Tardiphaga sp. vice304: one gene and its partners. The protein of the gene in region 2 interacts with the protein of the main gene of each other region in a pairwise test. Links are inferred from orthologs where the notes say so. Each region holds a gene or a part of one and is shown on either strand. Other genes may lie near its edges.

The links.
Region 1: the proteins of FNL56_RS26105 (region 2) and FNL56_RS01760 interact in binary tests that used the Escherichia coli proteins (3 or more experiments, as listed by UniProt). The link is inferred for Tardiphaga sp. vice304 from one-to-one orthologs.
Region 3: the proteins of FNL56_RS26105 (region 2) and FNL56_RS14010 interact in binary tests that used the Escherichia coli proteins (3 or more experiments, as listed by UniProt). The link is inferred for Tardiphaga sp. vice304 from one-to-one orthologs.

What each region holds. Positions count from the first base shown.
Region 1 is NZ_CP041402.1:384,876-391,531, reverse strand. What follows is about bases 2,225-4,921. They hold FNL56_RS01760 (P-II family nitrogen regulator), read right to left. Parts: upstream 3,894-4,921; coding sequence 3,555-3,893; downstream 2,225-3,554. Other genes in these bases: tesB (acyl-CoA thioesterase II), read right to left, coding at 4,789-4,921; FNL56_RS01750 (P-II family nitrogen regulator), read right to left, coding at 4,281-4,619; FNL56_RS01755 (hypothetical protein), read right to left, coding at 4,000-4,233; FNL56_RS01765 (ammonium transporter), read right to left, coding at 2,225-3,500. Also shown: FNL56_RS01775 (DNA translocase FtsK), read right to left, coding at 1-540; FNL56_RS01770 (aminotransferase class I/II-fold pyridoxal phosphate-dependent enzyme), read right to left, coding at 566-1,789; more of FNL56_RS01765, read right to left, coding at 2,058-2,224; more of tesB, read right to left, coding at 4,922-5,649; FNL56_RS01740 (ubiquinone biosynthesis hydroxylase), read left to right, coding at 5,768-6,656. UniProt on the Escherichia coli protein: Involved in the regulation of nitrogen metabolism. Regulates the activity of its targets by protein-protein interaction in response to the nitrogen status of the cell.
Region 2 is NZ_CP041402.1:5,472,609-5,479,924, forward strand. What follows is about bases 274-3,630. They hold FNL56_RS26105 ([protein-PII] uridylyltransferase), read left to right. Parts: upstream 274-640; coding sequence 641-3,430; downstream 3,431-3,630. Other genes in these bases: FNL56_RS26100 (hypothetical protein), read right to left, coding at 274-301; FNL56_RS26110 (TetR/AcrR family transcriptional regulator), read left to right, coding at 3,520-3,630. Also shown: more of FNL56_RS26100, read right to left, coding at 1-273; more of FNL56_RS26110, read left to right, coding at 3,631-4,332; FNL56_RS26115 (type 1 glutamine amidotransferase domain-containing protein), read left to right, coding at 4,420-5,109; FNL56_RS26120 (ATP-binding protein), read right to left, coding at 5,285-7,316.
Region 3 is NZ_CP041402.1:2,952,359-2,958,595, forward strand. The notes cover bases 1-2,811. They hold FNL56_RS14010 (P-II family nitrogen regulator), read right to left. Parts: upstream 1,670-2,811; coding sequence 1,331-1,669; downstream 1-1,330. Other genes in these bases: glnA (type I glutamate--ammonia ligase), read right to left, coding at 1-1,223; FNL56_RS14015 (NAD(P)H-hydrate dehydratase), read left to right, coding at 2,070-2,811. Also shown: more of FNL56_RS14015, read left to right, coding at 2,812-3,566; FNL56_RS14020 (multicopper oxidase family protein), read right to left, coding at 3,568-4,899; tig (trigger factor), read left to right, coding at 5,297-6,237. UniProt on the Escherichia coli protein: P-II indirectly controls the transcription of the glutamine synthetase gene (glnA). P-II prevents NR-II-catalyzed conversion of NR-I to NR-I-phosphate, the transcriptional activator of GlnA. When P-II is uridylylated to P-II-UMP, these events are reversed.

The DNA of each region.
Region 1 (6,656 bases), 5.1 Mb from region 2 along the record:
AGCGACCATGGCACTGCCGAGGATCAAACCGAGCACGAAGCGATAGATGAAGCCGACCGGGCCGAAAACCACCGTCGGCGCGCGAAACAGCGCATCGCCGACCACACCGCCGACGCCGGTCGGCAACGGCCAGGAGCCGCCATGCTGCCAGCAGCTGGCGAAGCCCGCCGCGATCACCGTGCACAGGATCCAGCAGGCGATGCGCAGCGCCTCGCGGTCGAAATGCCGGTGCGTCATCATCCGCCAGCCCCACACTGCGACCGGCAGGATCAGCATGATCGAGCCGAGCCCAATAATTTGCATCAGGAGGTCTGCGCCGATCGCCCCGGGATAGCCGGCGATGTTGCGGATCGCCCGCGAGGTGGCGTGGCTGAGGCTCGGATCCTGCACCGACCACGTCATCAGCGCGGCGGCGGCGACGCCGGCGACGCCGATCAGCGCAAAGCCCGCGAGCTCGCGCAGCCGTCGCGCCAGCATCTCGCGAATCGACGCGGGCAGATGGCCGACCAGGGGAATCACGCGTTCGATCGTGGTGCTCATATCGTGGTGCTCAAGGCCCTTGCGATCACTTCAGAATTTCAACCAGCCGGCGCAACGCCTCGGCTGTGGTTTCAGTGTCCTGCACCAGCGCCAGCCGCAAATAGCCGTCGCCGGGATTGCTGCCGCCCGGCTGCAGCCGTGCCAGATAGGAACCCGGCACCACGCGCACGCCGCCGTCGCGATACAGCCGGATCGTCGCGTCCTCGTCGCCGCCATGCGCGGAAACGTCGAGCCAGAGGCAGAAGCCGCCGGCCGGGCGCTTGTATCCGTAGCGGTCGCCGAGGATCTGGTCGGCGAGATCGAACTTCAATCCGTACAGCCGGCGGTTTTCCGCGACATGCGCCTCGTCGCTGTAGGCGGCGACCGCGACCTGCTGCAACGGCACCGGCACCTGGGGCGCGGCAACATTGCGCAGCTCGTGGAACGCGGCGAGAAATTTCTTGTCACCGGCGACGAAGCCGACTCGCATGCCCGGCAGGTTGGAGCGTTTCGACAACGACTGGAACGCGACGACATTCGTGAAGTCAGGTCCGGCGAGTTCCAACATGCTGCCGGGCGCCGCGCCGGTATAGATCTCCGAATAGCACTCGTCGGACAACACGATGAAGCCATGGCGCAGCGCGAGCTGATGCAGCCGGCGGAAGTAGTCTGGCGTCGCAACTGCGCCCTGCGGGTTGGCCGGCGAGGCGATGTACATCGCCACCGTGCGCGACAGCGTGGCGTCGTCGAGCGCGTCGAGGTCTGGCAGGAAGCCGGTGTCGCGCGTGGTCGGCATGAACACGGCTTCGCAGCCGGCGGCACGGGCGCCGGCACCATAGGCCGGATAGAACGGATTGGGCAGCAGGATCGCCGGCGTGCCGTTACGCGGGCCGACGAAACGCGCAGCCGTGATGGCGGCAAAGAACAGCCCCTCGCGGCTGCCGTTCAGCACCAGCAGTTCCGATTCGGGATCGAGCGGACGCGGCAGGCTGAAGCGCGTTCCCATCCACGCCGCGGCGGCGCGACGAAACGGCTCGATACCCTTGGCGATCGGGTAGCGGCCGAAATCGGCAATGTGTTTCGCCAGCACCGGGCCGACGAAATCCGGAACCGCATGCTGCGGCTCGCCGAGCGACAGCGTGATCAGTGGCTTGCCGGGCTGATACGGCGCCAGCAGTTCGGTCAGCCGCGCGAACGGCGAGCGTTCGCTGTCGCGGCCAGCGGAAGCGCTCGCACCGTGGGCCGCGCGGGAAGAAGCGGTCATAGCCATCCTGGAAGCCAGTTAACGGGAGCGGCCGACCGCTTGAACGGTCAACCCAACATGATTGAGCCACCATGATACGCCGAGGTTAAGGCGCGATTAACCATCGACGGATGGGGCCGGCATGCCTGTTTTTCGTAGGCTTCACGCCCCAAAAAAAGGTGAAGGGCCCCAGCTTGCGCTGGAGCCCTTCGGCGGTTGTGGCATTGCCGGGTATTGCCGCAACCGATCTCGGGAGCTGCGAAGGACCGGGTGATCCTCCGCAGCCTCGTGGCGCTTACATGTTGTAGGCGCGTTCGGTGTGCTCGGTGACGTCGAGGCCTTCGCGCTCGACTTCGACATTGACGCGCAGGCCGACGATGACATCGACGACCTTGAACAGGATCGCCGAGCCGACGCCGGACCACACCAGTGTGGTCAGCACAGCTTTGCTCTGTGCGACCATCTGGGTGACCAGGTCGTAATCGCCGATCTTGCCGGCGACGTAGTCCATGACGCCCGTGCCGCCGAGGGCCGGGTTGACCAGGATGCCGGTAGCCAGCGCGCCGAGGATGCCGCCCACGCAGTGGACGCCGAACACGTCGGCGCTGTCGTCATAGCCGAGCGCGTTCTTGATCACGGTGCAGGCGAACAGGCAGATAAAGCCGGCCAGCAGACCGAGCACCAGCGCACCCATCGGGCTTGCGAAGCCGCAGGCCGGGGTGACGGCGACGAGGCCGGCGACCGCACCCGACACGGCGCCGAGCAGCGACGGGTGACCCTTGGTCATCCACTCCGCGAACATCCAGGCCATGGCCGCAGCAGCGGTGGCGAGGAAGGTGTTGACCATCACCAGGCCGGCCGCGCCGTTGGCTTCCAGATTGGAGCCGACGTTGAAGCCGAACCAGCCGACCCACAGCAGGCAGGCGCCGATCATGGTCATGGTCAGGGAGTGCGGAGCCATCAGCTCCTTGCCGTAGCCGGTGCGCTTGCCGATGATCAGGCAGCCGACCAGGCCTGCGATACCGGCATTGATGTGCACCACGGTGCCGCCGGCGAAGTCGAGTGCGCCCCACAGGAAGATCTGGCCGGCATCGGCCATCACTTCATCGAGCTTTGCCTGCGCCGCGGTCTTGGCGGCGGCGTCTGTCGCGGCGGCGACGGCCTTGGCGGCGGCCACGATGGCGTCCGGTCCAGCCCAGTACCAAACCATGTGAGCGATCGGGAAGTAGATCAGCGTCACCCAGAGCGGGACGAACAGAGCGATCGCCGCGAACTTGGTGCGTTCGGCGAAGGCGCCGATGATCAGGCCGGGGGTGATGGCGGCAAAGGTCATCTGAAAGCAGAGGTAGATCAGTTCCGAGATGTTGACGTCAGCGGAGAAGGTGGCTGCCATCGAATCGGTGGTGATGCCGGACAGGAAGGCCTTGGAGAAGCCGCCGATATAGGCCGAGCCGCCGGTGAAGGTGATGCTGTAACCGTACAGCGCCCAGAGGACCATCACGATGCAGGCCGTATAGAACACCTGGATCAGCACCGAGAGCATGTTCTTGGAGCGAACCAGACCGCCATAGAACAGCGCGAGGCCGGGAATGGTCATCAGCAGCACGAGCACCGTCGATGTCATCATCCAGGCGTTGTCGCCCTTGTTGATCGTCGGGTCGGCATAGGCCGACGTTGCGGCAAACAGGCCGACGGCGAGTGCCGCCAATCCCGCGCCAGAGGGACGCTTGAACGTCATTTGTTTGACTCCTGATTGGTAAAAAAGGTGAGCGCGAAATCCAGGGGGCTCGATTTAAAGGGCCGCGGCATCGGCCTCGCCGGTGCGGATGCGGACCGCGTGGTCGAGGGCGATGACGAAGATCTTGCCGTCGCCGATCTGGCCGGTCTTGGCCGCGGAGGTGATGGCTTCGATGGTTTTCTCGACCTGGTCGGAGGCGACCGCCACCTCGATCTTGATCTTGGGCAGGAAGCTCACCGCATATTCTGCGCCGCGATATATTTCCGTGTGGCCCTTCTGCCGGCCATATCCTTTGACTTCCGTCACCGTCAGACCATGAACGCCTATGGCGGTCAGGGCATCACGGACTTCCTCAAGCTTGAATGGCTTGATGATCGCCATAACAATTTTCATGGGTCCTATCCCCGCTTGGGCCCGGCCAAAACACGGTCGGGCGATCTCGACTGAGGTTCACCACGCGGAGAAGTTCACTACGCGGGCACAGCCAGCCCAGATAGAATCAAATGCCGTGCCAGATCGATGAAATTCCGTAACAGTTTATGAAATCGAAGCTTTTCGGGCTTTTGGCATCGACGGCCGCCCTGCGCCATTCGGTCGCGCCCAAAAAATAGTCATTGCCGCTCAAAAGCAGCGCATGACAGGCTCTCGACATAATCCTGCTTATGAGGCAGGCATCATAGAGGTATTCAGGTAGCTCAAACTTCTGCAAAACTGGCGATTCTGCGTAATCCAAAGGCCTTCCAACTCAGGCGGGAAAGGCGGTGGGACGCAACTCAGCGGCTAAAGCGCGTCGCTGTCGGTTTCGCCGGTGCGGATCCGGACGGCGCTGTCGATCGGGACCACGAAGATCTTGCCGTCGCCGATCTGGCCGGTGCGGGCGCCCCGGGTAATGGCCTCAACGGCCTGGGCGGCAAGGTCGGTGCTGACGGCGATCTCGAGCCGCAGCTTGGGCAGGAAGTTCACCACATATTCGGCGCCGCGGTACATTTCGGTATGGCCCTTCTGGCGGCCATAGCCCTTCACCTCGGTGACCGTCATGCCATGCACGCCGATCGCGGTCAGCGCCTCGCGCACTTCGTCCAGCTTGAAGGGTTTGATCATCGCAACGACGAGCTTCATGAAACGACTTCCTGTTGAACGACTTTGCACGGCACCGCGGGCCGGTCGGTGTCGTAAACTGCTGAACATCCTATCGGCATAGCGCGCGAAAAATAAGCTAAATCGCCACGTGGCCAACGACTTGCCCCGGCTTCTCCATCGGGACGCCCGATTTGGCCAAGGACGCGGACTACTCGCGCCGCTCGCGCATCGAGCCTTCTTGCGCCACGGACGCCACCAGCGTGCCATCGGGTTTGAAGATCAGGCCGCGGGCGAGGCCGCGGCCGCCTTGCGCGCTCGGGGAATCCTGGCTGTAGAGCAGCCATTCGTCGGCACGGAACGGGCGATGAAACCACATCGCATGGTCGAGGCTGGCGGCCATCACGCGGCCGTCAAACAAGGTGCGGCCGTAGCGCGCCATCACCGAATCGAGCAGCGAGAAGTCGGAGGCATAGGCCAGCGCGCACATGTGCAACGCCGGATCGTCCGGCAGCTTGGCCGCGGTGCGGATCCAGATGTTGATCCGGCCGTCGGGTATTTCGGTGCCGAAATAGCGCTGGAACTCGACCGGCCGCAGCTCGATAGGCCGGTCCGATTCGTAATAGCGCCGGATGAAGTCCGGCATCTCGATGGTCGGATGCTTGGCCAGTTCCTCGGCGGTGAGTTTTTCCGGCGGCGGCACATCCGGCATCTGGTCCTGATGATTGAACGAGCCGGCCTCCTCGACGTGAAACGACACCATCATCGAGAAGATCGCCTGGCCGTGCTGGATCGCGGTGACGCGGCGGGTCGAATAGCTCTTGCCGTCGCGCAGCCGCTCGACCTCGTAGATGATCGGGATGGCGGGGTCGCCGGGCAGGATGAAATAGCAGTGCAGCGAGTGCGGGAAGCGCCCCATGACGGTGCGGCACGACGCCACCATCGCCTGGCCGATCACCTGGCCGCCGAACACCCGCTGCCATCTCGTCTTCGGGCTGGTGCCGCGGAACAGGTTCAATTCGAGGGTCTCGAGGTCGAGAATATCCAGCAGGTCGATCAGGCTCTTGGACATGGACGTCTTTCCGTCAGCGGCGGCGCCAGGGCGAAACGGCATGCGCCACCCTCTCGCCCTTGTTTCCGTTCCTGTTTCGCCCAGCTATAAGCGCGAGGCAACAGCGGGACCTGAAATCATGGCGGCACAACGAGGCATTGTCATCGGCGGCGGCGCATTCGCCGGACTGGCGCTGGCGCTGGCGCTGCGCCAGGGGCTTGGCGACAGCATCCCGATCATCGTGGCCGACCCCAGCTTCTCCCTGCAGGTGAGCCGCGACAAGCGCGCCACAGCGATCGTAGCCGGCTGCCGGCGGCTGTTCGAGTCGCTCGGCGTATGGCAGGCCGTGGCGGCCCATGCCCAGCCGATCCTCGACATGGTGGTGACCGATTCCCAGCTCGAGGATGTCACCCGCCCGGTATTCCTGACCTTCGCCGGCGCCGTCGAGCCGGGCACGCCGTTCGCGCATATGGTGGAGAACCAACTCCTGATCGATGAGCTGGTCACGCGTGCCACCGCCGCCGGCATCGATCTGCGCCCCACCGCGGTAACCTCCTATACGTCTCGTCCCGATGGCATCAGCGTCACGCTCGGCGATGACCAGGTGATCGAGGCGAGCTTGCTGGTCGCCGCCGACGGGGCCCGCTCCAAGCTGCGCGCCCGCGCCGGCATCGCGACCCATGGCTGGGATTACGACCAGTCCGGCATCGTCGTCACCGTCGGCCACGAGCGCGACCATCAGGGCCGCGCCGAGGAACATTTCCTGCCGTCGGGCCCGTTCGCGATCCTGCCGCTGACCGGCAATCGCTCGTCGCTGGTATGGAGCGAGCAACGCGACGAGGCTGCGCGCATGGTCGCGTTGCCGGACGAGGAATTCCACGCCGAACTGGAGCGCCGCTTCGGCCTGCATCTCGGCGAGCTCCGCGTGCTCGACAAGCCGAAGGCGTTTCCGCTCGGCTATTTCGTGGCGCGCTCCTTCATCGCCGAGCGCCTCGCGCTGGTCGGCGACGCCGCGCACGTCATCCATC
Region 2 (7,316 bases):
CCGCCGCGCCGAGGCTGACCACGGTGCTGCAGCGCTGCGCCAACCACACATAGGTCAGCGCGAGAGACATGGTGGCGGCGTTGACTGGCAGGCTGGCCAGCGCGCCCTGCGCGATGAAAGCGGCATCGTGGTCCAGCGCGAGAAACACGTAGGACGGCCCGGCGGAGATCGGCAGCGTCGCCACCAGTGCACCGATCACCGGACCGGAGCGTTCGGTGATGATCGAGGCGGTGACGACGAAGGCCGCGGTCACCGCCATGCGCAGCAGCAGCGTCAGCGCGACAGCGAGGTCGGGAGGGATAAGATCGGCAGGCATCAAGGCAACGGCACTTTCTCACCCTCCCCTTTTGAGGGGGAGGGTCGGCGCCCGGCACGCGAAGCGTGACGGACGTCGGGGTGGGGTGACAGGGGCAGCGGCGGATCTGAACACCCACCCCACCCCGACGCGCGCTTCGCGCGCATCGACCCTCCCCCTCCAGGGGAGGGTAAGCGCCGCCGCTATCGACACCTTGCGGTTCAACTCCGATACCTCGCCGAAATCCGAACAACACCAGTTCGTTAAGTGAATTGACCGGGATCGGACGACGATATGTCACATTGCCCGTGACAGCGCCCGCGCCGTCCGATATCCCGGCTAGTCATGGAAACTGCAATCGCCACGCGCCCATCGGCCGACCCCCGTTTCGACACGTTGCGCATCACCGCCGCGATCGACGCGCTGGCCGCCGAGCATCGCGGCCGCCACGATTTGTTTCGCGCCGCCGTCGCCAAGCTTTTGAAGGCTGAGTTGCTGGCCGCGCGGCAGGCTGCCGAGACCATTTTGTTGAAGGACCGCCACGGCCGGCGCTGCGCCGAGACTTTGTGCTACGTGCAGGACCAGATCATCCGCATGCTGTTCGCCTCGGCGACCAAACATCTCTATCCCTCGACCAATCATTCCACCGCCGAGCGCATGGCGGTGGTCTCCACCGGCGGCTATGGCCGCGGGCTGATGGCGCCGGAGAGCGACATCGATCTGCTGTTCATCCTGCCCTACAAGCAGACCGCCTGGGGCGAACAGGTCGCCGAAGTGATCCTGTATTGCCTGTGGGACATGGGGCTCAAGGTCGGCCACGCCACCCGCTCGGTCGACGAGTCGATCCGCCAGTCGCGCGCCGACATGACGATCCGCACCGGCATCCTGGAGGCGCGCTTCCTCACCGGCGACCAGGCTTTGTTCGACGAGCTGATGACCCGCTTCGACGCCGAGGTGGTGCAGGGCACCGCGACCGAATTCGTCGCGGCCAAGCTCGCCGAGCGCGAGGAGCGCCACCGCCGCGGCGGCCAGTCGCGCTATCTGGTCGAGCCCAACGTCAAGGACGGCAAGGGCGGGCTGCGCGACATGCACACCCTGTTCTGGATCGCGAAATACGTCTACCGCGTCCGCGATACCAAGGAACTGCTGGCGCGCGGCGTGTTCGACGCACATGAATACCGCGTCTTCAAGCGCTGCGAGGACTTTCTCTGGACGGTGCGCTGCAACATCCACTTCGTCACCAATCGCCCGGAAGAGCGATTGTCGTTCGACCTGCAGCGCGATATCGCGGTCCGGCTCGGCTACACCTCGCATCCCGGCATGCAGGACGTCGAGCGCTTCATGAAGCACTACTTCCTGATCGCCAAGCAGGTCGGCGACCTCACCGCGATCCTGTGCGCCAAGCTGGAAGACCAGCAGACCAAGCCGGTGCCGGCTTTGAGCCGGATGATGGCCAAGCTGCGGCCCGATTTGCAACGCCGCCGCGTGCCGGGCTCGGATGCCTTCATCATCGACAACAACCGCATCAACCTTGCCGCGCCCGACGTGTTCAAGGAAGACCCGGTCAACCTGATCCGGCTTTTTCGCCTCGCACAGAAGAACAACCTCGCCTTCCATCCCGACGCGATGCGCGCCGCGACCCGCTCGCTGCGGCTGATCAATGCCGAGATGCGCGAGGATCCCGAAGCCAACGCGCTGTTCATGGAGATCCTGACCTCGGACAATGCCGAGACCGTGCTGCGGCGAATGAACGAGGCCGGCGTGCTCGGCCATTTCATCCGCTCGTTCGGCCGCATCGTTTCGATGATGCAGTTCAACATGTACCACCACTACACGGTGGACGAGCACCTGCTGCGCTGCGTCGGAATCCTGCAGGAGATCGAGCGCGGCGGCAATGACGAGTTCGTGGTCGCCTCCGACCTGATGCGCAAGATCCAGCCCGAGCACCGCGCGGTGATCTACATCACGGTGTTGCTGCACGACGTCGCCAAGGGCCAGCCGGAAGATCACTCGATCGCCGGCGCCAAGGTAGCACGACGGCTGTGCCCGCGGCTCGGCTTCAACGCCGCCGACACCGAACTGGTGGCGTGGCTGATCGAGGAACATTTGACCATGTCCACAGTAGCGCAGTCGCGCGACCTGTCGGACTCAAAGACGATAGAGAACTTCGCCGCCGTGGTGCAGTCGGTGGAGCAAATGAAGCTGCTGACGATCCTCACCACCGCCGACATCCGCGGCGTCGGTCCCGGCGTCTGGAACGGCTGGAAGGCGCAATTGCTGCGCACGCTGTATTACGAGACCGAGCCGGTGCTGACCGGCGGCTTCTCCGAGGTCAACCGCGCCCAGCGCATCGCGGTGGCGCAGGCGGAATTCCGCCGCGTCTTCACCGAATGGCCGGAGCAGGAGCTCAACGCCTATATCTCCAGGCATTATCCGGCGTACTGGCTCAAGGTCGAACTGGGCCGCAAGATCCGCCACGCCCGCTTCCTGCGGGCCTCCGAGGAGGCCGGCCATAAGCTCGCGATCAATGTCGGCTTCGACGAGGCCCGCGCCGTTACCGAACTCACCATTCTGGCGGTCGACCATCCCTGGCTGCTGTCGATCATCGCCGGCGCCTGTGCCGCGGCCGGCGCCAACATCGTCGATGCACAGATCTACACCACGACGGATGGCCGCGCGCTCGATACCATCGCGATCTCCCGGGAATACGACCGCGACGACGACGAGGCGCGCCGCGCGACCCGGATCGGCGACATGATCGAGGACGTGCTGGAGGGCAAGTTGCGGCTGCCGGAAACCGTCGCCAAGCGCGCGGCGTCGAAGGGCAAGCTGAAGCCGTTCGTGGTCGAGCCGGAAGTCACGCTGAACAACAACTGGTCGGACCGCTACACCGTGATCGAGGTTTCCGGCCTCGACCGCCCCGGCCTGTTGTACCAGCTCACCACCTCGATCTCGAAGCTCAACCTCAACATCGCCTCGGCCCATGTCGCGACCTTCGGCGAGCGCGCCCGCGACGTGTTCTACGTCACGGATCTTTTGGGCGCGCAGATCAACGCGCCCACGCGGCAGGCCGCGATCAAGCGCGCACTGATCCATCTGTTGGCGCATGGCGACGCCGCGGAGCATTCGGCGTAAGCTCTTGTCATTCCGGGGCGCGAGCGCGCCAGCAGCGAGCGAACCTCAGCCACTCCAATTGGAGTGGCGGGGAATCTCGACATGAGACGATGAACATTTCGGGATTCCGGGTCTGCGCCATCCGGCTTCGCCGTCTGTCACATCCCGGAATGACAGTGTGCCCGCCGCCCCGTCGCCCCGTCGCCGTCCAGCGCCAGCCGTGGCATGCGGGCGAGGTCGGCGCACCGGCAGCCCTTTTCAAAGCCAACCTGCAACAAATACTAGACGACCGGTCTAATACATCCTATACACGCCGCATGAAGCAGTCGATCGGCTATGAACCCGCGGATGTCCGGCAGGGTATCCTTGAAACCGGCCAACGCATCATGGCCGCCAAGGGGTTTTCTGCGGTCGGCCTGAACGAGATCCTGAGCAGCGCCGGCGTGCCTAAGGGGTCATTCTACCATTATTTCGGATCGAAGGAGGCGTTCGGCGAGGCGCTGCTGGAGAGCTATTTCAAGGACTATCTCGCCGAGATCGATGCGACGCTCCAACTGCCCGGCCAGACGATGGCGCAGCGCCTGATGAATTACTTTCAGCAGTTTCGGCAAACCCAGTCGCAGCTCGATTGTCAGGGCAAGTGTCTGGCGGTGAAGCTGGGCGCGGAGGTCGCGGACCTGTCGGAAACGATGCGGGCGGCGCTGAACCGCGGCACGGCAGGGATCATCGACCGGCTCGGACGGGCCATCGAGACGGGCTTGAAGGAAGGTTCGCTGTCGGTCAGGGGCCAGCCCCGTGAGGTGGCGCAAAGCCTGTATCAGTCGTGGCTCGGTGCCAGCGTGATGGCCAAGATCGTGCGCACGACCGACCCGTTCGACGCCGCGCAGAGGACCACCCGCGAGATCCTGCATCTGTCGTCCTGACCGACGGACAACGCAACGCCATCGGGGACAACTGTTCCCGATTGAAAGACGACCGGTCTACTAAAACCTTACCAATGGAGAACTGACATGAAGATTTTGATGGTCCTGACCTCGCATGACGAACTCGGCAGCACCGGCCGCAAGACCGGTTTCTGGCTCGAAGAGCTGGCCGCGCCGTATTATGCGTTCCTCGATGCCGGCGCCGAGATCGTGCTGGCCTCGCCCAAGGGCGGCCAGCCGCCGCTCGATCCGAAGAGCAACGAGCCGGACAGCCAGACCGACCTGACGCGCCGCTTCGAGGCCGATGCCAAGGCCAAGGCCCAGCTCGCCGGCACGCTGCGCCTCGACATCGTCGCGCAGGCCGACTTCGACACCGTGTTCTATCCCGGCGGTCACGGCCCGTTGTGGGATCTTGCCGAAGACAAGAACTCGATCGCCCTGATCGAATCCTTCGTCGCCGCCGGTAAGCCCGTCGCGCTGGTCTGCCACGCGCCGGGCGTGCTTCGTCACGTCAAGACGCCGGACGGCAAGCCATTGGTCGAAGGCAAAAAGGTCACCGGCTTCACCAACACCGAGGAAGCTGCCGTTGGCTTGACCGAGATTGTGCCGTTCCTGGTCGAGGACGAGTTGAAGGCCAAGGGCGGCCTCTACTCCAAGGGAGCGGACTGGGGCTCCTATGTTTTGACCGACGGCCTGCTGATCACCGGCCAGAACCCGGCGTCGTCCGGCCCGGCGGCGAAGGTGCTGCTCGAGCAATTGGCCGGCCGCGCGAAGTAAAACGCAATCCGCCGCGGCACCTGAAAGCCGCGGCGGATCCGGCGGCGTAAGGCGGCAGCTGTCTCTGCAGCCGTAGTCCTGCCGCCACCTATCAGCTGTCGTCGCAGCGAAAGCGGGGAGACAGCTGGAAAGGGTCGCGGGCCGCAGTGACTAAATCGCTTGCTGGGTCGATCCCCTACGTCGCCGCCGTGCCGTCGCCGTCGAGCGCCAGCCGCAGCATGCGCGCGAGGTCGGCGCGGCGATACGGCTTGGTCAAAAGCCGGACCCCGGCATCGACCCGGCCATGATGGACGACGGCATCCTCGGTGTAGCCGGAGGTGTACAACACTTTCAGCCCCGGCCGCAGCGCACGGATCTCGTCGGCGAGCTGGCGGCCGTTGATGCCGGCGCCGAGCACGATATCGGTGAACAGCAGGTCGAACGCCAGCCCCTGTTGCACCATTGCCAGCGCTTCCACGGCGTTGGTGGCGGTATGCACCCGGTAGCCGAGGCTGACCAGATTGGTGATGACGTAGCTGCGCACCAGTTCATCGTCCTCGACCACCAGCAGAACCTCCTGACCTCCGGTGATCTCGGGCGCCTGCGTCACCGCCGGTGCCGGGCTGGCCAGTTCGGCGCGCGGCAGGAAGATCTTGATCGTGGTGCCATAACCTTCCTCGCTGTAGATCTTGATATGACCGCCGGACTGCCGGACGAAGCCATAGACCATGCTGAGGCCGAGGCCGGTGCCCTTGCCGATCGGCTTGGTGGTGAAGAACGGATCGAACACACGGTCGAGAATCGCGGCGGGAATTCCCGAGCCGGTGTCGCTCACCGCGATCATCGCGTAGGGGCCGGGCACGACTTCGACGTTCTGCCCGGCATAGGCCTCGTCGAGCATGACATTGCCGGTTTCCAGCGTCAGCCGGCCGCCCGAGGGCATCGCGTCGCGGGCGTTGACCGCCAGATTGAGCAGCGCGCTGTAGAGCTGCGCCGGGTCGGCCAGCACGGGCCAGGGCTCCGCGATCAGCCGGGCTTCGATATCGACCTTCTCGCCGAGTGTCGGCCGCAGCAGCCGCGCGGAGTCGGTGACCATCGCATTGATATCGATCAGGCGCGGTTGCAGCGGCTGCTTGCGGGCAAACGCCAGCAATTGGTGGGTGAGGTCGGCGCCGCGGTCGACCGCGTCGTTCAGCATCTGCGCCACCCGCGCCAGCATCGGCTGGTCCTTGACGCCTTCGCTGATGATCTCGACGCCGCCGGTCAGCACGGTGAGGATGTTGTTGAAGTCGTGCGCCACGCCGCCGGTGAGCTGGCCGACCGCTTCCATCTTCTGCGCCTGCTGCAGCTGGCGCTCGGTTTCCTTGAACCGTGTCAGGTTGCGGTAGACGACGACGGCGCCGTCCATCCTGCCGGACGGGCCGGACAGGATGCCGCCGCTGGCGGTGACATGGATCAGATTTGAGTCGCTGCCACGGCGAAAAACAAACTCGACGTTTTCAAATCGCTCGCCGCGCAGCGCGCGGGCGAGCGGCGCGTCCTCCGCCGCCAACGGCGTGACGCCATCGGTCTGGAAACGTTGATGGCCCTGCTGATAGGCCGAGACGCCGACCGGCAGATTGTGGCCGAACAGCGCCCTGCACACCGCATTGGCGAACACCGTGCGGCCCTGCGCATCCACGATCAGGATGCCATCGGACATGCTCTCGATAGTCTTGTCGAACACCTCGGATTTTTCGCGCAGCGCCGCATTGGCTGCGCAGACATCGCGCGCCATGCGGGCGAAGGCCGCCGAGAGGATGCCGATTTCGCCGTTGCCCGCGTCCGGCAGCTGGATCGGCTCGCCGCGCCCGAAACCTTCCACCGCCGCCGTGATCTGACGCAGCGGCCGCGTCAGGACGCGGGCCATCCAGGTCGCCAGCACGATGGCGACGCCGACCGCGCCCAACGCAATCCACAAATTGGACCGCCGCAGCGCCAACGCCGGCGCCATGATGCTGTCATAGGATGCCGTCTCGATGACGCCGAGCAGCGGACCGCCGGCCACATGCGCCGTTGCGATCGCCGCCGCGACCCGCTTGCCCTGCGCGCCCTCGACCAACGCGGCTCCCCTGCCCTCCGGGCCGATCGCCGCCTCCAGGCCAGGCAACTCGTCCTGCCAGCGGTAGCGCCGTCCGAATTCGAATCCGAAGGCGCGGGACGGGTCGGGATGCAGCAGGAAATCGCCG
Region 3 (6,237 bases), 2.5 Mb from region 2 along the record:
ATCGACTTCAGCTCTTCCTTCGGCAGGTCGTAGAGGTCCTTGTCCATCGCCGGACCCGGATCGATCTTGTTCTTGATGCCGTCGAGGCCGGCCATCAGCATCGCCGCGAAAGCGAGGTACGGATTGGCCATCGGGTCGGGGAAGCGGACCTCGACGCGCTTGGCCTTCGGCGACGTGGTGTAGGGGATGCGGCAGGAGGCCGAACGGTTGCGCGCGGAATAGGCGAGCAGCACGGGGGCTTCATAGCCGGGGACCAGGCGCTTGTAGGAGTTGGTCGACGGGTTGGTGAAGGCGTTGATCGCCTTGGCGTGCTTGATGATGCCGCCGATGTAGAACAGGCAGGTCTCCGACAGGTCGGCATACTTGTTGCCGGCGAATACCGGCTTGCCGTCCTTCCAGATCGACTGGTGCACATGCATGCCCGAGCCGTTGTCGCCATAGACCGGCTTCGGCATGAAGGTGGCCGTCTTGCCGTAGATGTGCGCGACCTGGTGGATGCAATACTTATAGATCTGCATCTGGTCGGCCATGTGGGTCAGCGTGTCGAACTTCATGCCGAGTTCGTGCTGGGCGGAAGCAACCTCGTGGTGGTGCTTCTCGACCTTGACGCCCATGCGGGCCATCGCGCCGAGCATTTCCGAGCGCATGTCCTGCACCGAATCCTGCGGCGGAACCGGGAAGTAGCCGCCCTTGGTGCGGATGCGGTGGCCGAGGTTGCCGCCGTCATATTCGGTGTCGGAGTTGGTCGGCAGCTCCGACGAATCCAGCTTGAAGCCGGTGTTGTAGGGGCTGGACGAGAAGCGGACGTCGTCGAACACGAAGAATTCGGCTTCCGGGCCGACCATCACGGTGTCGCCGATGCCCATCGACTGGACCATCGCTTCGGCCTTGCGGGCGATGCCGCGCGGATCGCGGTTGTAGGGTTCGCCGGTGGAGGGCTCGAGAATGTCGCAGGTGATGACCATCGTGGTCTCTGCGAAGAACGGATCGATCACGGCGGTCGCCGGGTCGAGCATCAGCATCATGTCGGATTCATTGATCGCCTTCCAGCCGGCGATCGAGGAACCGTCGAACATCGTGCCTTCGGCGAAGATGTCTTCGTCGATCATCGAGACGTCGAAGGTGACGTGCTGCCACTTGCCGCGGGGGTCGGTGAAGCGCAGGTCGACGTATTTGACGTCATTGTCCTTGATGGACTGCAGGACTTCTTTGGCGGTCGTCATGAATACCCTCTTTGGCTGGTCGTCGGAACGCGGCCGCGCGGCGGCGGCCGGCTATCTCTAGCCGTTCCGGAGTGCTTTCGATAGCCTCAGAAGTTGCGAACGCAGGCTCAGATGGCGTCGAGGCCGGATTCGCCGGTTCTGATCCGGACGGCTTCCTCGATGTTGGACACGAAGATCTTGCCGTCGCCGATGCGTCCGGTCTGGGCCGCGCGGCGGATGGCATCGATGGCCTTCTCGACCAGATCGTCGGAGATCACGATCTCGATCTTCACCTTGGGCAGGAAGTCGACGATGTATTCGGCGCCGCGGTAGAGCTCGGCATGGCCCTTCTGGCGGCCGAATCCCTTGGCTTCGGTAACCGTGATTCCCTGCAATCCGACTTCCTGAAGTGCTTCCTTTACCTCGTCGAGCTTGAATGGCTTGATGATGGCTTCGATTTTCTTCACTGAGCGTCTCCCCGGCACTTCCACTAAGTCAGGCCGCACGTTGCGTTACATTGCGCCTATCGCGCAGACTGATCGATACCCTGTTGTGGGCATTATTAGGCTGTCCCCATGTCGCTCCCATCGAAGCGGGGAATCACAGGCGGTCAGCCACCCCTCCATCGCCTACAGGTGACGGTCAGAAGCAGGCTCGTAAAAGCAGGGTCCATGCCAACTGACGAGGCAGTCTAACTTTCGAGCATTATCAGGTCATTACAAGGCTACCCCCGTGACCGACCAGTCGGCGCGGCGGTTTTTTAGCATGCTATTTGTGCAGACTGCACAATCAGAGTGCAAATATACGTTAGCTGGATCGCCAGAGCGACCCGGCCATTGCCTCCCGATGAGGCGTAGAGGAAACGACATGGAAGTTCTTACGACGGCCGAAATGAGCGAGGCGGACCGGCTGACGATCGCAGCCGGCATCGCCGGCTTCGAACTGATGCGCCGTGCCGGCCAGGCTGTGGCCGATGCGGCGATGGATCTGGCAGACGAGGGATCGATCCTGGTGATCGCCGGGCGCGGCAACAATGGCGGCGACGGCTTTGTCGCGGCGACTGAACTGGCCGCGCGCGGGCGCGAGGTCGAAGTCATGCTGCTCTGCGACCCCGCCACGCTCAAGGGAGACGCCGCATTGGCGGCAGCCGCGTGGAAGGGGCAGATCCTGTCCTGGGATCCCGCTGCGATCGGATCGCCGGCCTTGATCATCGACGCGCTGTTCGGCGCCGGGCTGGATCGGCCCGTCAAGGGCGAACCGCTGGCGATGATCGAGGCGATCAATACCGCAGGCGTGCCGGTGTTGGCGGTGGACCTGCCGAGCGGAATCAACGGCACCACCGGCGCCGTGGTGGGCGCCGCGGTCCGCGCGTTGGAGACGGTGACGTTCTTTCGCCCGAAGCCCGGCCACATGCTGCTGCCGGGACGGGTCCATGCCGGGCAGTTGCGGGTGGTCGATATCGGCATCGATGCCGATGTGCTGGAGACGATCCGGCCGCTGACTTCCGACAATACGCCGGACGCCTGGGCCACCGCATTTCCGGCGCCGCGGATCGACAGTCACAAATTCTCCCACGGCCATGCCGTGATCCTCTCGGGCGGGATTGCCTCGACCGGCGCGGCACGGCTGTCGGCCCGCGGCGCGCTGCGCGCCGGGGCCGGGCTGGTGACGGTGGCCTCGCCGCGCGAGGCGCTGGCGGTCAATGCCGGCGCGCTGACGGCAATTATGGTGCGGCCGGTCGACACGGCCGAGGAGTTTGCTGAGCTGATCGGCCGCAAGGTCAATGCCTGCGTGATCGGGCCGGGCGCCGGCGTCGGCGACCGCACCCGCGACTTCGTGCTGGCGTTGCTGTCGGCGAAACGTCACGCCGTGCTCGATGCCGACGCCCTGACCAGCTTTGCCGACGCGCCGGAAAAACTGTTCGCGGCGATCAAGGCGTCGCCGGAAGTGCATATTGTTCTGACCCCGCATGAAGGCGAATTCCCCAGGTTGTTCAGTGACATGAGCAACAAACATCCACTGCGCTCGAAGCTCGAGCGGGTGCGTGCGGCAGCCGAGCGCGCCGGCGCCGTCGTGCTGCTGAAGGGGCCGGACACCGTAATCGCATCGCCGGACGGCCGCGCGGTGATTTCAGCCAACGCGCCGCCCTGGCTGGGGACCGCGGGCTCCGGCGACGTGCTGGCGGGGATCATTGCCGGCTTCCTGGCGCAGGGCGTTGCCGCCTTCGAAGCTGCCTGCATCGGCGTCTGGATGCACGGCGAGGCCGGCTCAGAGGCCGGGCCGGGTCTGATCGCAGAGGACCTGCCGGAGACGCTCCCCGCAGTGTTCCGACGGCTCTATGACCGGTTCGAGTTCCAGTATTGAGCTAGGCGACCTCGAACGAGCGCATCAGCCTGGGCGCGGCCCAGTCGGTGGCAAAGGCTTCCATGCCCCAGCGGCCGGGATACTCGGCGGCGAAGGCGATGCGGTGGGTCTGGTTGGGTTGCATGGCCAGCGTGTCCAGCCAGTACGGCTTCCAGCCATCGTCGAGCCGGTCGAGCAGGCGGAAGGGGTGGCCGTGCAGATGAAACACCGCCGCGGTGTTGTCCCGGTTGGTGAGGGCGAGCACGACGACGCGGCCGGGCTTGACGCGAAAGGCCGGCGCCGACGCGGTGATGCCGGCAGGCTTCACCCATTCCGGTTTGGCCGCGGCGGCGCCCCCGATCGTCAGATCGATGCGCTGGGCCGATTTGAGATCCAGCCGCGCCGGCAGCCCGTTGGACGGCAGCGGCGCGGGTGGCGGCAGGGCGCGGTCGCGGGCCGGGGCCTCGCCGGAGACGACGAGCTTGCCGATCGTGCGGGCTTGCTTGCCGTCATGGAGCATCAGGCCGGAAGTCGTTCCGGCGGGTTTGGTGATATCGATGAAGGCGTCGATCCGCGTGCCCGGCGCCAGCACCAGCTGGCTGTTGCGGGCGAGGAAGGGCTCGGCGGGCTGCCCGTCAATGGCCATCACGCGGATCTCTTGATCCTCAATTCGTAAAGCAATGACAGATCGTTGGCAGCCATTGATAATCCGAATTCTGAGCCGCTCGTTGATTCTGGCTGCGAGGTCGAGGGTCGGCTTGCCGTTGATCGTGAACAGCGTTGCGGCGTCTTTCGGGTCGCTGCCGGGGGCGATCGCGGTGCCATCCGCGCGCAGCCGGAAATCCTCGATCAGCCAGACCTCGTCGCGGTCCACCTCCGGTGGCGCGGCCTCCTGCACGACACAGGCCCGCGCCGGTGACGGCAGCGCCTGGCCGTCGCCGAGCAACCGGGCGTCGAGCAGCCCGGTGCCGGCATGACGCAGCGGCAGCCGGAAGGCGTCCTTGCCGCCGGCGGCCATGGGCGGTCGGCCGAGCAGCGGCTCGGCGCGCGCGATGCCACCAAGGCCACGCCACATCAGCGCAATGGGCACCGGCAGGTCGTTCTGGAGGCTGATGTCGATCTCATCGCCTTGCTTGAACCGGAGAATTTCGTCGGCCCCCGAGAGCAGCCAGGCCGGCGTCGGCGTGCCGGGGGCCAGCGCCAGCGTTCCAGCCCCGGCGCGCAAAGCGAGGGAAGGCCGCCCCTGGGCAGCGGCCGGTGATGGCGTCCACGAGGCCAGCGAAGGCACCAGAATCGTCCCGCCCAATCCGGCGAGCAGGGTGCGGCGGCTGAGGGCAGGTGGCGCGTGTGTCATGTCGGAATCCCGACCATTTTCGCCGGCCGGTGTCCAGTACGGCGGTGATTGTGTCGCAGGGCTTGCCAAACCCATTTTTTTTGATGCGAACCATCATCCCCATGTTATAAGCCCGCCGCTCGCGGCATCGCGGCCGAACAGCATGTTTTACGCGGGCGTGGCGGAATTGGTAGACGCAGCGGCTTTAGGTGCCGCCGACGCAAGTTGTGGGGGTTCGAGTCCCTCCGCCCGCACCAAACGTTCACAGCGTTTGACATTGAGTTTTCCGGGCACGTTTCGACAAGGAGATCCTTGATGGAATGGGCTCGACACGAACGGTGGAAGGTTTCGGCCTGCCATTGCACCATTTTACAACGTCCGGCCTGCGCGCCGGACCAGCGAGAAGAAGATTGACGCCATGCAGGTGAATGAAACCGTTTCCGACGGGCTGAAGCGCGAATTCCAGGTCAACGTTCCGGCCGCCGACATCGAAGCCAAGGTCGATGCGCGCCTCGACGACATGAAGGGCAAGGTCAAGCTCAACGGCTTCCGCCCCGGCAAGGTCCCGATGGGCCACCTGAAGCGCCTGTACGGCCGCTCGGTCGCCGCCGAGACCGTCGAGGAGCTGATCCGCGACACCAATTCGCAGATCTTCACCGAGCGTGGCTTCCGCCTGGCCACGGAGCCCAAGGTGACGATGCCGACCGAGCAGAAGGAAGTCGAAGACATCCTGAGCGGCAAGTCGGACCTCAATTACACCGTGGCGATCGAAGTCGTCCCCGCCATCGAACTGGCCGACTTCAAGAGCTTCTCGGTCGAGAAGCCGGTCGCCGAGGTCGCCGAGTCGGACGTCGATGAGGCCATCAAGCGCGTCGCCGACCAGAACCGCGCGTTCAACGCCAAGGCCGAGGGCGAGAAGGCCGCCTCCGGCGACCGTGTCACCGTCAGCTTCAAGGGCACCATCGACGGCACCCCGTTCGACGGCGGCACCGGCGAGGACATCCAGGTCCTTATCGGTTCCAACACCTTCATCCCGGGCTTCGAGGAACAGTTGATCGGCATCGGCGCCGGAGAAACCCGCACCCTGAAGGTCGAATTCCCGAAGAACTATGCCAGCGACACGCTGGCCGGCAAGCCGGCCGAGTTCGAGACCACCGCGACCAAGATCGAGTCGCCGGTCGATACCGTGATCGATGACGAGTTCGCCAAGACGCTCGGCCTGGAATCGCTCGACAAGCTCAAGGAAGCCGCCAAGGAGCGCCTGACCCAGGAATACGCCGGCGCGACCCGCCAGCGCGTCAAGCGCGTGCTGCTGGATCGTCTCGACGAAACCCACCAGTTCGGCGCGCCGCCGTCGCT